Regions from separate parts of the Enterococcus spodopteracolus genome, predicted to be linked through region 1. Evidence: predicted binding sites of a transcription regulator. Region 1 holds the regulator's gene; each other region holds the start of a gene.
The links. The regulator NrdR, encoded in region 1, represses ribonucleotide reductase genes. The targets are predictions, from matches to a motif close to ACACNATATATNGTGT.
Positions count from the first base shown of each region.

Region 2: a site for NrdR is predicted at 1,739-1,754, ahead of pnuC (nicotinamide riboside transporter PnuC). Genes of this name have one in related genera too.
Region 3: a site for NrdR is predicted at 1,870-1,885, ahead of nrdD (anaerobic ribonucleoside-triphosphate reductase). Genes of this name have one in related genera too.
Region 4: a site for NrdR is predicted at 1,719-1,734, ahead of nrdH (glutaredoxin-like protein NrdH). Genes of this name have one in related genera too.

Region 1 covers NZ_JARJHD010000002.1:292,985-296,207, reverse strand. Annotated here, with positions in the region: gene P3R27_RS04265 (replication initiation and membrane attachment family protein) at 1-863, opposite strand, end outside; gene nrdR (transcriptional regulator NrdR) at 886-1,371, opposite strand; gene P3R27_RS04255 (hypothetical protein) at 1,830-2,162, opposite strand; gene coaE (dephospho-CoA kinase) at 2,220-2,840, opposite strand; gene mutM (DNA-formamidopyrimidine glycosylase) at 2,813-3,223, opposite strand, start outside.
Region 2 covers NZ_JARJHD010000001.1:357,970-361,192, reverse strand. Annotated here, with positions in the region: gene P3R27_RS01670 (GNAT family N-acetyltransferase) at 1-199, opposite strand, end outside; gene P3R27_RS01665 (hypothetical protein) at 253-432, opposite strand; gene P3R27_RS01660 (hypothetical protein) at 513-1,022, opposite strand; gene gloA2 (SMU1112c/YaeR family gloxylase I-like metalloprotein) at 1,114-1,494, opposite strand; gene pnuC (nicotinamide riboside transporter PnuC) at 1,773-2,519, shown strand; gene P3R27_RS01645 (hypothetical protein) at 2,667-3,223, opposite strand, start outside.
Region 3 covers NZ_JARJHD010000004.1:202,280-205,502, forward strand. Annotated here, with positions in the region: gene P3R27_RS07670 (ABC transporter permease) at 1-918, opposite strand, end outside; gene P3R27_RS07675 (ABC transporter ATP-binding protein) at 908-1,675, opposite strand; gene nrdD (anaerobic ribonucleoside-triphosphate reductase) at 1,997-3,223, shown strand, end outside.
Region 4 covers NZ_JARJHD010000001.1:128,353-131,575, forward strand. Annotated here, with positions in the region: gene nrdE (class 1b ribonucleoside-diphosphate reductase subunit alpha) at 1-1,235, opposite strand, end outside; gene nrdH (glutaredoxin-like protein NrdH) at 1,417-1,641, opposite strand; gene P3R27_RS00610 (GH25 family lysozyme) at 2,292-3,110, shown strand.

The DNA of each region.
Region 1 (3,223 bases):
GCAGACTGATCGGTAACCAGAGTGTTGCTCGATTGTCGCAACGTATTCTGCTGTTGCTGCCGTAACAAGACGATCCGTTGGAGTTCTTTTAAAGATACTTCTTCTGTCGTAAAATCAAATGACTGTAGAATCAACTCTCCTAAAGTCAGTTCATCGAAGCCATAGAGTTGTTGGTATGTTTTCGCTTGTTGCAGAACTGGTTCTGTCAACTGATTGATGTGTTGTTTCTTCAACCAATCGGTTAAAAACGTCCAGTCAAACGAGTCTGAATCTGCGATCAATGATTTGGGTTCAACAGGTGTGAATTTTTGCTGGATCGATTCCACTTGTTCTTGGTTTGCTGCATAGACTGTTTCATTGAACCGATAGACTTCCAAAAACTTCTTAGTGATTTTTTGATAGCCTTCATGCGAAAGATTTTTTGGCTTAAATAATTCTGTCAATTGGTTGAATCGACGTTCGCCAACTTTTTCTAGAAGTAAAAAAGAAAGTAACGTATCATTGAAAAACGTAGGAACGTCCATCGGTTCTAACACCTCATAAAGAAAACAATTACCCAAATTTTCATCTTTTTTGAAATAGACTTCTAAAAGACCGATTCCTTCTAATTTTTTTCGTGCCTCATAAAATTGCGGTAAGCCACAACTTAGACTACTCAATAAATCGGCGTGTAGTCCTTCAGGACCTACGCCAGTTTCTAACGAGATCTCCGAATACAGCGTCAAGTAAAGACTCAACGCTTCTCCCCCGATCAATGGTTGGTAAAGGAATAACAAGGCAGACTTTCCTTCTTCTTTTAAAGGACTGCTCTTTCTTCCTTGGTAAATATTTTTCGGTTGTAATTCTTTCCACGCATTTTCCAAGGAATACTCCCTCCTTTATTAATTACGCATCATTTTCACTATTACCCGTATCTTTTGCTTTATCAACAATATCTTGTAATTCTTTCAAAAAGACAGACATATCTTTGAATTGACGATAGACACTCGCAAAGCGAATATAGGCGATTTCATCTAAGTTGACTAAATCTTCCATGACGTATTCACCGATCAGATTAGTTGAAACCTCATTTTCGCCAAGACTTCTTACACGATTTTCAACATGGTTGACGATCTGTTCCATTTGTTCCATCGCTACTGGACGTTTTTCGGCAGAACGGATCAATCCACGTAAAATCTTGTCACGATTGAATTCTTCTCGTTCACCATTTTTCTTGATGACTAATAAAGGTGCCGCTTCAATTCGCTCAAAGGTCGTAAAACGGAAGGAACATTTTTCGCACTCACGGCGTCTTCTTATCGCACGACCATCGTCAGCTTGACGACTATCGATCACTCTTGAGTTGTTATGTTGACATCTAGGACATCTCATCGTAATTTCACCTCTCTTGGTGTAGTTTAATCGCTTATTTGAATGTACCAAATGAAGTTGTTCTATCAGTCAACTCTTTCCACCAATTATGGATCATTGGTCTTAAGAAGACTGGTTTTCAACACTAAGCTTAAAAATTATAAAATATGAAAAGGATTTTTTCAATTTATATCTTATTACTCAGTTCAAAGTGATTTTCACAACTTCACTGCTTATTGTTTTAGATTTTTTTCCACTGATTTTTTATTGAACTAATTCAAGTGGATCGTAATAAACGTTTTCTTATTACTAACTTTAGTATAACATGAAACAATTAAGCAATGCGACTGTCCCAGTTAAAAAATCGCTTGAAATGAAAGATTTGTTGTGTTTTTATCTCAACGAACGAAAACAGACTGGTGTTTAGCACCAGCCTGTTTCTTTTTGATTTTCTATTTTACTAAATGCTTGGGTAATCCCTATAGTTTATCTTCGATTCCCGTGTAATGTTTCATTCGTTCTTCTTCGATTTTTTGTTCTGTTGAACGATGATCGACTTGGGGGTCTTGGTTTACTTCAGGGCTTGTTTCTGGATCTTTGCGTTCTGTGGTTAAGTCCTGTCGCTTGGATTCTTTTTCGACATGTTGGTCTTCTAACTCAGCAATTCTCGCCCGATATTCATCTTCACGAATTTTACCTTCTTCTGCTTGGATCTGGCCCTTTTCCTGTAAATCTTCTTTGTGGAGAATCTCACCAATTTTTTCTTTCGCAGAACCTACTACTTTATCTTTTTGGTTTTTGAATGTACCCATCGTATCATCTCCCCCTCTTTCTTTATATAAATAGCATAGCAAAATGTTGCGATTTACTCAAAGAAAGCGATTAAGCAACAACCATTTTTTAATTACAGCGGATAAATCTTCCTTGGTTTGGCGATTATCAAATACGATATCCGCACGTCGTTTCTTTTCCTCGATTGACAGTTGGCTTTTCACTCGTTGTTCTGCTTCTTGTTTCGATAATTGATTGCGTACCATCAAGCGTTCGATTTGCTGAGATTCAGGAATATAGACAACTGCGACGGCATCCATCTGTGTATCATACTGTCCTTCATACAATAAAGGAATATCGACGACGATTAGCGGATATTGTGCTTTCTTCTCTATGATTTCTTCAGTGATTCTCCCACGGATAAATGGATCTAATACTTGATTCAATTGCTCACGTGCAGTGACAGAGCCGAAAATCAATTGTCCAAGTTTTGCCCGATCTAAGTGGCCGTCCTGTTGGAGGATCTCTTTCCCAAATGCTTGAATCAACGCATGAAGTCCTGGCGTATCCGGTTCAACGACTTCTCTTGCCACTTGATCGGCATCAATCACTGGAAAGCCATATTGTTGGAAAATAGCAGCGGCAGTACTCTTGCCTGTCGCAATTCCCCCAGTCAAACCTAAAACAAATCCTACTTGGATATTCTTAATTTCTGACATGTTGGACAATAGTGCGTCCCCCTTTGCGCAACTTTCGTTTTCACGATTGGTGTTTGGCAACGAACACATGCTTCTCCTGTCTGCCCATAGACATGTAAAGCCACTTGGAAACTCCCTGATTCACCTAACGCATTGAGATAACTTCGGATCGTTGTTCCCCCTGCTTCAACTGCTCGTGACAACACATCAATGATTGCTTGACGGAGTAATTTGATTTCTTTTGGGCGTAAAGAATCAGCTGGTTGCTCTGGATGGATCTTCGCTTCCCATAATGCTTCATCTACGTAGATATTTCCTAGTCCTGTGACCAACTTTTGATCAAGTAACAAAGGTTTGATGGCTTTGTGTGACTTTTGTAGCCCTAAGGTAAAGTCTTTTAATAA
Region 2 (3,223 bases), on a different contig from region 1:
CTACCTTGCCTTCTCGCTCATCAACGATCCCTCTTGTATAGCTGTAACGATAGTCTGGGTCTGTAATAGCTTCTTCCAAGACTTCTAATGTTTTTTCTTCACCGTACTTTAAAAGAAACGGTAGATCCATATCTTTCAATATAACTAAAATAAGCGGAGCGATAGCTGCCGCATCTTCTTTTTTTGCATTACGAATCATTTCTGACACTCCTTTTTTTCATTTTACCATAATGAAATCTCAGAGCAAAACAGCTAATTCAAATAATCTTCAATTTTTTGTGTCACGAAATAACCATTTGAAACGATTGCTTTTGCTTCAAAACGACAGTAGGGGCAAACGATCGGCATCTCTTTTTTTACGTGTTCAACGATATGATTTACTTCTTCATAAGTGAATTTTTTCCCACAGTTTGGACAAACCATTTTTTGCATGATTCCCTCAATCCCTTCTTTGTTTTACACTTTTAGCTTACTCTTATCTAGAAAAAAAGAGAAGTGAAACCACTTCTCTTTCAAGCACTGATCAGTACATCTTCTAAACGTTTCGGTCCATCAACGGCTACACAATAATACAATTGACCACTTTTTGTCGTGATTTCCCAACTTTTTGCTTTCCCGTGATGCTTCCCGACTTTATGGACTGCTTCTTTCATTGCTGCCTGTGGATGTTTTACTTGATGGATCGTTTTCAAGTGAAAGAATTGCCCTGGTTCGTTTCGGCTTTTATCAACAACCATCGTCTTTCCTGAGATTGGATTCACTGTGATCACTCGATTGGGAGTATAAAAAATATATTCATACATCTTTTTATTACTTTGGTCTTCGTCTAATTGGTTGAACTGGATACGACTGACTTTCTCTTCATGGTACTCATCTCGCAAAATAGACACTGCCTTTTGCAATGAGATTTGATATTCTTGGTCACTGATGTCATCAAAAGAAAAGTTTGCATCCAATAGTCCTAACGAAGCCGCTAAGCTAACAATGATAGCAATCGATGCTGCAATGATTATTTTTTTCATTCCATTCTCTCCCCGTTTTTTACTAGAATAACAAGAAATAGGAAAGAAAAAAATCGAATGAACGAAAGAAAAAGTGACAAATTTGTTACCTTTATTCGTGTAACTCCAACGGCAATCCGTCTGGATCAAAAAAGAAAGTCATTTTTTCGCCTGTAAAGGTATCGATACGGACTGGTTCAGTTTCAATCCCCAATTCTTGTAATTCCGCGACTGTTTCTTCGATATGTTCCACTTTGAATGCTAAGTGCCTCAAACCACAAGCTTCTGGATAGCTCGGTCTTTTAGGTGCATCTTTGATGCCGAAAATCTCAAGCTCCATATCTCCTAGTTTTAAATCTAACTTATAATCGCCACGGTCTTCTCGATAATTTTCACGAATAACTTCAAAACCTAGCAAATCAACATAAAAAGCACGTGACTTTTGATAATCCGACACAATGATCGCAACATGGTGAACGGTTGTTAAATTCATTCTCACACTTCCAATCTTTTTGTTTCCTTTATCTTATCAGTACTTTTAAACATAGCAAAGATTTTTCTCCCGCTGCACAAAAAAAGAGAGACCACATCAAATGGCCTCTTACTTTTCATCATTTGAAAGTAAATGTTTCTCAGAAAACAATAAAATCGAATAATAACATATATTTTTTTTAAATGAAAGACTAGAAATAAATTTTAAAAGGAATACAATAATTTGTGTCTCTAAAAATAAGAAAGCACTATATATTGTGTTTTAAGGGGTTTTTTATTATGAGTAATTATTTCAGATTTTTGATTCATCAATTGAAAGGCTGGCCACAACAAAATTATTATCTATTCTATTTTAGCCTAGGTTGCCAAGTCATGACACTTGTGAATCAGCCAATCACTTGGTTGTCGATCATTACTTTTATCGGGACAAATCTAGGGGTGTTATGTATTTTATCAATCAATGCCGCTAAATCAGTCAACGGTATTCTAGGAATTCTCTCTGCTATTTGTTTTATCGTTGTTGGCTTTTCTGCCAAAAACTATTTAAGTATCGGCGAACAAATTGCTTATATGGTCACATTGGATATCCCAGTTTTATTAAGTAAAGAATGGAATCATAATATGGCTTCTAAAATTCGAGAATTTAGTGGGAAAAGTTGGTTGATTGCATTAACCGGGACTGTTTTCGTTTACTTGATTTCAGGTTATTTGATTGGTACGTATACAGACGACCCTCGTCCTTGGATCGATGCCATTGCTTTTTCGATCAGTCTTTCTGCCGGAATCATTAGCTTCCTTCGCTACAACAATCAGTATTATTGGTGGCTTGCTTCTGGTCTTGCACAAATGGTCTTATGGTATGTTTCCTATACCCATGGGTCTGCTAGTTTAGCGATGTTTATCAATAGCTCTGTTTACTTGATCAATGATTTATTAGCCTTTACTGTCTCTCCTTGGTACAACAAAAAAGAAAGAGCGCGAATGCAGCGTATGGAAGCAGAATATTTTTCGCACCATGTTTCTTGATGGAAAACACTAAATAACCTTGTACTAGAAATTGGTTTGTTTTCAAACCTCTTACTAAAGCGAGAAAGTCACCCAAAATAGGCTGGGACTTTCCTCACTTATTTCTAGGTATCATCATACCAAGATTCTCTCAGCGATTCGAGTCACCTAAATCAAATCCTTGAGCAACATTCTAATGTCTTCATCCAGCGTTTGTATCACTGATTCCAATTCTTGGAACTTTTTTAATGCAAGCTGTTGTTCTGAAGTAAATACATAGTCTGCTTGTTCATATTCTTGGAGCAAAGAGGCGACGGATTGTTTTTTGATTTTCTTTGCAAGTTCTTGCCATTCAGTTTCTGTCACAGTTTTTGTTGTAGCTTGCTGTTTTTCTTCGCGTTCTTTACGTAAAATCTTTAAAAAACCATTTCTCATCACCCGAGGGATACTGTCGAAAAAGCCAGTTGTAAATCCATAACGCTGATATTGTTGCCAAACAAAATGATAAATTTGCGGTTGGATAAAACGCTGTTCTTTTGCTAATTGATCGACGTCTACAGCTTCATTCTTCGATCCTTCTCGCAGACTAGCGATAAACTCTGCAAAAAAAGCGACAGATGGTTGGCTTGTCTCAACCATTGAAACAGACGACCAATCTTTTTGGAGAAATAGTTGATAATTAGTCAAGAACGCTTCAACGTCTTTAGTCAAATCTTCTGAAAAAT
Region 3 (3,223 bases), on a different contig from region 1:
GCCAATAACTAATGTGATCAACGAATTCATTCGCCAGCCTTTTAACAGATGGATTTGTGTATTCCCAATTAACAAAAAATTGGTTCCTCGGTACTTAAATCTCGATTCGCTCAACAAATGGAGCAGTAAACGAAAAGAATAACGAAAGAACAGGTAGGTCCCTAATATGCAGAAAAACAATATTGAAAACGGAAAAGCGATCATCAATCCTAGATTTACTTTTTTTTCCAAGAGTTGGCTAATTGTTTCTTTGAAATTCAATGCAGCGAAATAGCTGCTAGAAATCATCAATACTCCGATCACGCCCAATAAACGATGCCTTGTGCGAATACGCAACATTGAACTTTCCACTTGTTCTCTTTCCCCAAAACTACGATTCATGGGATAACTCCAAATCTTCCATAGTGAATAAAGAGAAACTGCCGAAAGAATAACAAAAAATACCACAACGGTTTCAAAAATGGACGGGATAGGAATAAAAAAACGACTAGTAATGTCCATCTTCATCATTCGCACTAAAATCATTTGAAACAATTTTGAGAAAATACTTCCCAATAAAATCCCTAACATACAAGCAAAAAAACCAATGGTCATCGTTTCCAACACATAGATTGATGAAATCTGGAATTTGCTGATTCCGAATAATTGATAGATCCCAATCTCTTTTTGTCTCCGATTGAGAAAAAAGCGATTAGCACTGAGCACGAAAAAGAGTAAAACAACAGTAATGATCCAACTACCAAGCTTTAAAATATTATCTATCGAAACATCTTGACTTGCCCTTCGAATCAGTGATTGGTCATAGGTCATCGCGCTAAAAGAGTAATAGATCATCGTCGATAAGGTCAAACTGAAGAAATAGACAAGATAGCCCCTTGATTGTTTTAAAAAACTTTTTGCGGCTAATTTATAAAGCATTGATTTTACCGCCTCCTCCAATCGTCGCCTGCATATCGATGACTTTTTCAAAGAATTCTTTTCTTGTCCCACGGCGGATCACTTCTGAAAAAATCACCCCATCTTTGATAAATAAAATACGGTTGCAATAACTAGCTGTATAAGGATCATGTGTCACTAATAAGATCGTTGATTTTTCAACTTCGTTCACTGTTTTTAAATAATTCAACAATTCTGTTGCTGATTTTGAATCCAATGATCCGGTTGGTTCGTCCGCGAAAATCACCTCTGGTTCTACTACTAAAGCTCTAGCTGCCGCAATCCGTTGTCTTTGTCCAACTGACATTTCATCAGGATAACGTTTTAGTAATTCTTCGATCCCCAAAAGCTGGGCCACATGTAAAACTCTTCGGTCCATTTCATCTTTCGCCATATTTTCAACAGCTAAAGGAAGTAAAATATTATCTTTACCATTCAATGTATCTATAAGATTGAACGTTTGAAAGATAAAGCCAATTTTTTTTCGTCTGAAATCACTCAATTCATGTTTTTTCATTTTTGTGATTTCATTTCCTTGGATCATCACACTGCCCATCGTTGGTAGATTGATCGTTGATAAGATATTCATCAGAGTCGTCTTTCCCGCTCCACTTGGTCCCATGATGCCAATAAACTCTCCTTCTTCAACTGAAAAAGAAACATTGTCTAACACCTTAACCGGTGATTTACTACTTCCATAACTTTTACTTAAATGTTTTACTTCGATTATTTTACTCATGCTAGTCCTCCACCTTTATCCTTAATTGAATAGTAGCACATCCTTTCATTTTTTTCCCTTTTGATTTTGTCACCTGGTCACTCAAGAAAATTATCCTGAATTTTTTTTATTCAATTTTTTTATTCAAAAAAAAATAATACGTATTTTTCAAAAGCTGATACTGCACGTTTTCACTTTTTTTCACAAGATAATATACACCATATATAGTATACTCATTCAATTATACAGGGATAAAACACTATATGTAGCAGATAATTAGTTGCTCCTTTCTTCAATTTGTTTTATGATAGACAAGAACAATTTTTGTAGGAGCTGAAGAAAATGAAACGAACAGATCAAGAAATGGCTGTGCTAGAAAAACAGCCTGAAACCAAAAAAATGACTGTCATCAAACGCGATGGACGCGAGGTACCATTTGATGAACAGAAAATAAATGCCGCACTGATCAAAGCAGAAAAGAAAATTCACGGTTCCTTATCTCCTATTACGTACGAAAAGATCCAATCAATCGCAGAACTTGTGATCAAAGAAATCAAAAATCGCTTCGCAAATAACGTAAAAATCTATGAGATCCAAAACATCGTTGAACATATTTTGTTAGAAAAAAACGAATATGCCTTAGCAGAAGAATATATCCATTATCGAACAAAACGTGATTTTGCTCGTAGTAAAGCAACAGATATCAACTTTTCAATCGAGAAACTGATCAATAAAGACCAAAGTGTTGTCAACGAAAATGCGAACAAGGATAGTAATGTATTCAATACACAGCGTGACTTGACTGCTGGCATCGTTGGGAAATCGATCGGATTGAAATTACTTCCACCGCATATTGCCAACGCACATCAAAAAGGCGATATCCATTATCATGATCTCGATTACCATCCGTATACACCAATGACAAATTGCTGTTTGATCGACTTCAAAGGTATGCTGAATAACGGGTTTAAAATCGGAAATGCAGAAGTCGAATCACCAAAATCGATCCAAACAGCAACGGCACAGATCTCACAGATCATTGCCAATGTTGCATCTAGCCAATATGGCGGATGTTCTGCCGATCGTACAGATGAATTGCTTGCTCCTTTTGCACAATTAAATTACAAAAAGCATTTAATTGATGCCAAAGAATGGATCGACACACCCGAACGGCAAGAAGCCTATGCAAAAGCAAAAACCAAAAAAGATATTTTTGATGCTATGCAAAGTTTGGAATATGAGATCAATACACTTTTCACTTCCAACGGACAAACGCCTTTTACTTCACTCGGCTTCGGTCTAGGTAAAAATTGGTTTGAACGAGAAATCCAAAAAGCGATTTTACAAATCCGAATCAATGGATTAGGAAGTGAGAAACGGACAGCGATCTTCCCCAAATTGATATTTACACTAAAAGACGGAATCAATCTGAAACCAACTGATCCAAACTATGACATCAAACAATTAGCCTTAGAATGTGCCACAAAAAGAATGTACCCAGATATTCTAAATTATGACAAGATCGTTGAATTGACAGGAAGTTTCAAAGTACCAATGGGCTGTCGCTCC
Region 4 (3,223 bases), on a different contig from region 1:
CCTAAGTTACATGAGATGTCTGTCCCTAACTCTTCATATTCTTGCTTGCCATTGATGACAGAAGGTGTCTGCACTTGTAAAATCTCAGAACATAAGTTACTCATGATGATTTTACCATCTACAGGATTTTCACGATTTGCCGTATCAATATTGATGATATACGGATAACCAGACTCTTGTTGTAATTTAGAAATCTCGTTTTCTAAATCACGGGCTTTGATTTTTTGTTTACGGATATTTGGATTTGCGACTAAATTGTCATATTCCGCAGTGATATCTACGTAAGAAAATGGCACACCATATTCTTTTTCCACACTGTATGGGCTGAATAGATACATTTCTTGGTTTTTACGTGCTAATTCATAGAATTTATCTGGGACAATCACACCAAGTGATAAAGTCTTCACACGAATCTTTTCATCTGCATTTTCTTTTTTTGCTGAAAGGAACATCATGATGTCTGGGTGGAAGACGTTTAAATAAACGACACCCGCACCTTGACGTTGTCCTAATTGGTTCGAATAACTAAAGCTATCTTCAAACAATTTCATTACTGGAACAACACCGCTAGCTGCACCTTCGTAGCCTTTGATCGGCGCTCCGGCTTCACGTAGGTTAGAAAGAGTGATCCCAACACCGCCACCGATTCGTGAAAGTTGTAAGGCAGAGTTGATCGAACGACCGATCGAATTCATATCATCCGTTACTTGAGTCAAGAAACAAGAAACAAGTTCACCCCGACGTTTACGGCCAGCATTCAAAAATGAAGGGGTTGCTGGTTGATAACGTTGATGGATCATTTCATCAGCTAAAGCTAAGGCTAGTTCTTCGTCGCCATTCGCAAAATACAACGCATTGAATGCGACACGATCTTCATAAGATTCCAAGTAGGCAGAACCATCATTTGTTTTTAACGCATATTGAGAGTAGAATTTATAGGCTGCCATGAATGATTTAAATGTAAAGTTTTGTTCGAATAGGAATTGATAAAGTTTTTCAATAAATTCACTACTATATAATTGAATGAACTCTGCTTCTAAATATTGGTTGTCGATCAAATACTGGATTTTGTCGATCACTGTTGGAAACGTCATCGTATTTGGTTTGACATTTTCTTCAAAAAAAGCAGCTAAAGCTTCTTTATCTTTATTTAAAGGGATTTGCCCGTTGACTGGTCGATTGATTTCATTATTCAGCTTAAAGTAGCTGACATCTTTTAGATTTTTAAGACTCATACATACGCCCAACCTTCTTTTTGATTTTGATGATACGTGTTTGACCACAAGATATAGTGGTGTTCATTGCTGTAAAAAAGGATTTGGGGAGGTTACGGACAAGAGCCGTAAGTCCATCAAATCCATGGTGGCAGAGGACCAAGTTGATCCTCGATCTATTTGACAACTGTTTGAATGATTCTTAGCTAGCTAAGTGACGTAGTTGATCTGGTCTGAAGCCGATGACAGTTGCTGCGTCAGAAGTGATGACTGGAACACTTTGGAATCCTTGGTCTTTTAACCATGAGATTGCTTCAGGTTGCTCATCGATATTTACTTCTTCAAAGTCAATTTTATTTTCAGCTAAAAAGCGTTTCACCATTTTACATTGCATACAATTATTTTTAGAAAAGATTTTTACGTTCATTATTGTTTGCCTCCTTGCCCATGTGTTTTCTCTATAATCAATAGTATAAATCTATTAGTAAAAAAGTCAATCAACAAACACTACATCTTGTGTTGTGGAAATTGTGGAATACTATGTTTTGTGGTTTTTGAAAAACAGTGAAAACAAGCATCTCATGCAAATTCGCTTGTGTTAGTACAGAAATGCTTGTGGAAAACTCCAATAAAAAATATTTTTTTAACCTTTGCTGGCCAATAAATGAATGTTCGATTGAAAAATCACAAACGAAAAAAGTATGCAAAATGATGGAAAGAAGAAGAGAAATAAATGCAGATCAAAACCAGAAGAAAAAGGTATTTATACATTTTAGAGATAGAAATTTTTTCACAAAAAGAAAAATGATCATGAAGCGTTTAAGGAGCATCTAAAAGAGAAACTCGAATCAAAATAGCAAAAGTCAAAAGAGTACTCACTATGTATAGTAGTAAGAAGATAAATGTTGTAAAAATTTAACTAACAATATTTTTTTAATTTTTTAATAACGATGTTATGTTTAAAAATTGGTTAATTGTCATGTTATCTGTTTTTTAATTCCTAGATTTTTGTTTAAATAGAGCCAACAGGACGTCTTGTTGATGCTTTGAAAATTCAATAAAAGGAAGCGATCCAAGATGCGTACAATGATCAAATGGGTAGGTGTTATTTGTTTTACTTTACTAGTTTACGTTGGAGGAACAGCAGAGGCAATTTCGATTCCAATCAAACCTATGATTACTGAAAAAAATCAACATGTGTTAGGTAGTAGCAGCCAATTCTCAGAATCACTCACCCGAAGTTTGACAGACGATTCAGGAATCTCCGCTGCAGAACCAGGAAGACCAGCTAAAGATTTTATTGACATATCTTCCAATAATGACAAGATATCGAGTGAAGAATTTCAAACGATGAAAAACTACGGCATTAAAGGGGTAGTCGTAAAATTGACTGAAGGAGACTCGTATAAAAATCCGCTTGCTCCTGAACAGATTGCTTCAGCCGTTGCGGCAGGCCTAAAAGTAAGTGTCTACCATTATGCGTGGTTCAATGAAGAAGCTGACACAAAAGGGGAAGCTCAGTTTTTATTGGATTATATGAAAGAGTTGAACCTGCCATCATCAACTGTTGTTGTCAACGATAGCGAAAATCCAAAGATGAACGTGGATAAAGTGACAGATAATGCATTGGTTTTCCAAAAAGCGATCCAACAGGGAGGCTATCAAAACGTCGTCCACTATTCGAGTGCTTCTTGGTTCACCGAAAACAAATTGGATATGACACGTCTAGGAAAAGAAAATTGTTGGGTTGCACAGTGGCCGTACGATCCTTCTGATAAAAATCCTTTGCATACAGATACAGCAGCTTGGCAGTGGGCAAGTGATCTTTATTTCCCAGAATTTCCTACCCGTCATTTTGATGTAAGTAGTGACTATTTGAAAAAATTTACAAGCTAAATGAAATTTGTTTTTTAGCGCAAGAAACAAAAAGACAACCACGAAAATCAAAAAAATTTTCGTGGTTGTCGCTTTATTCTCGAAGTGAGTGATACGAACTGTTTAGTTTGGGA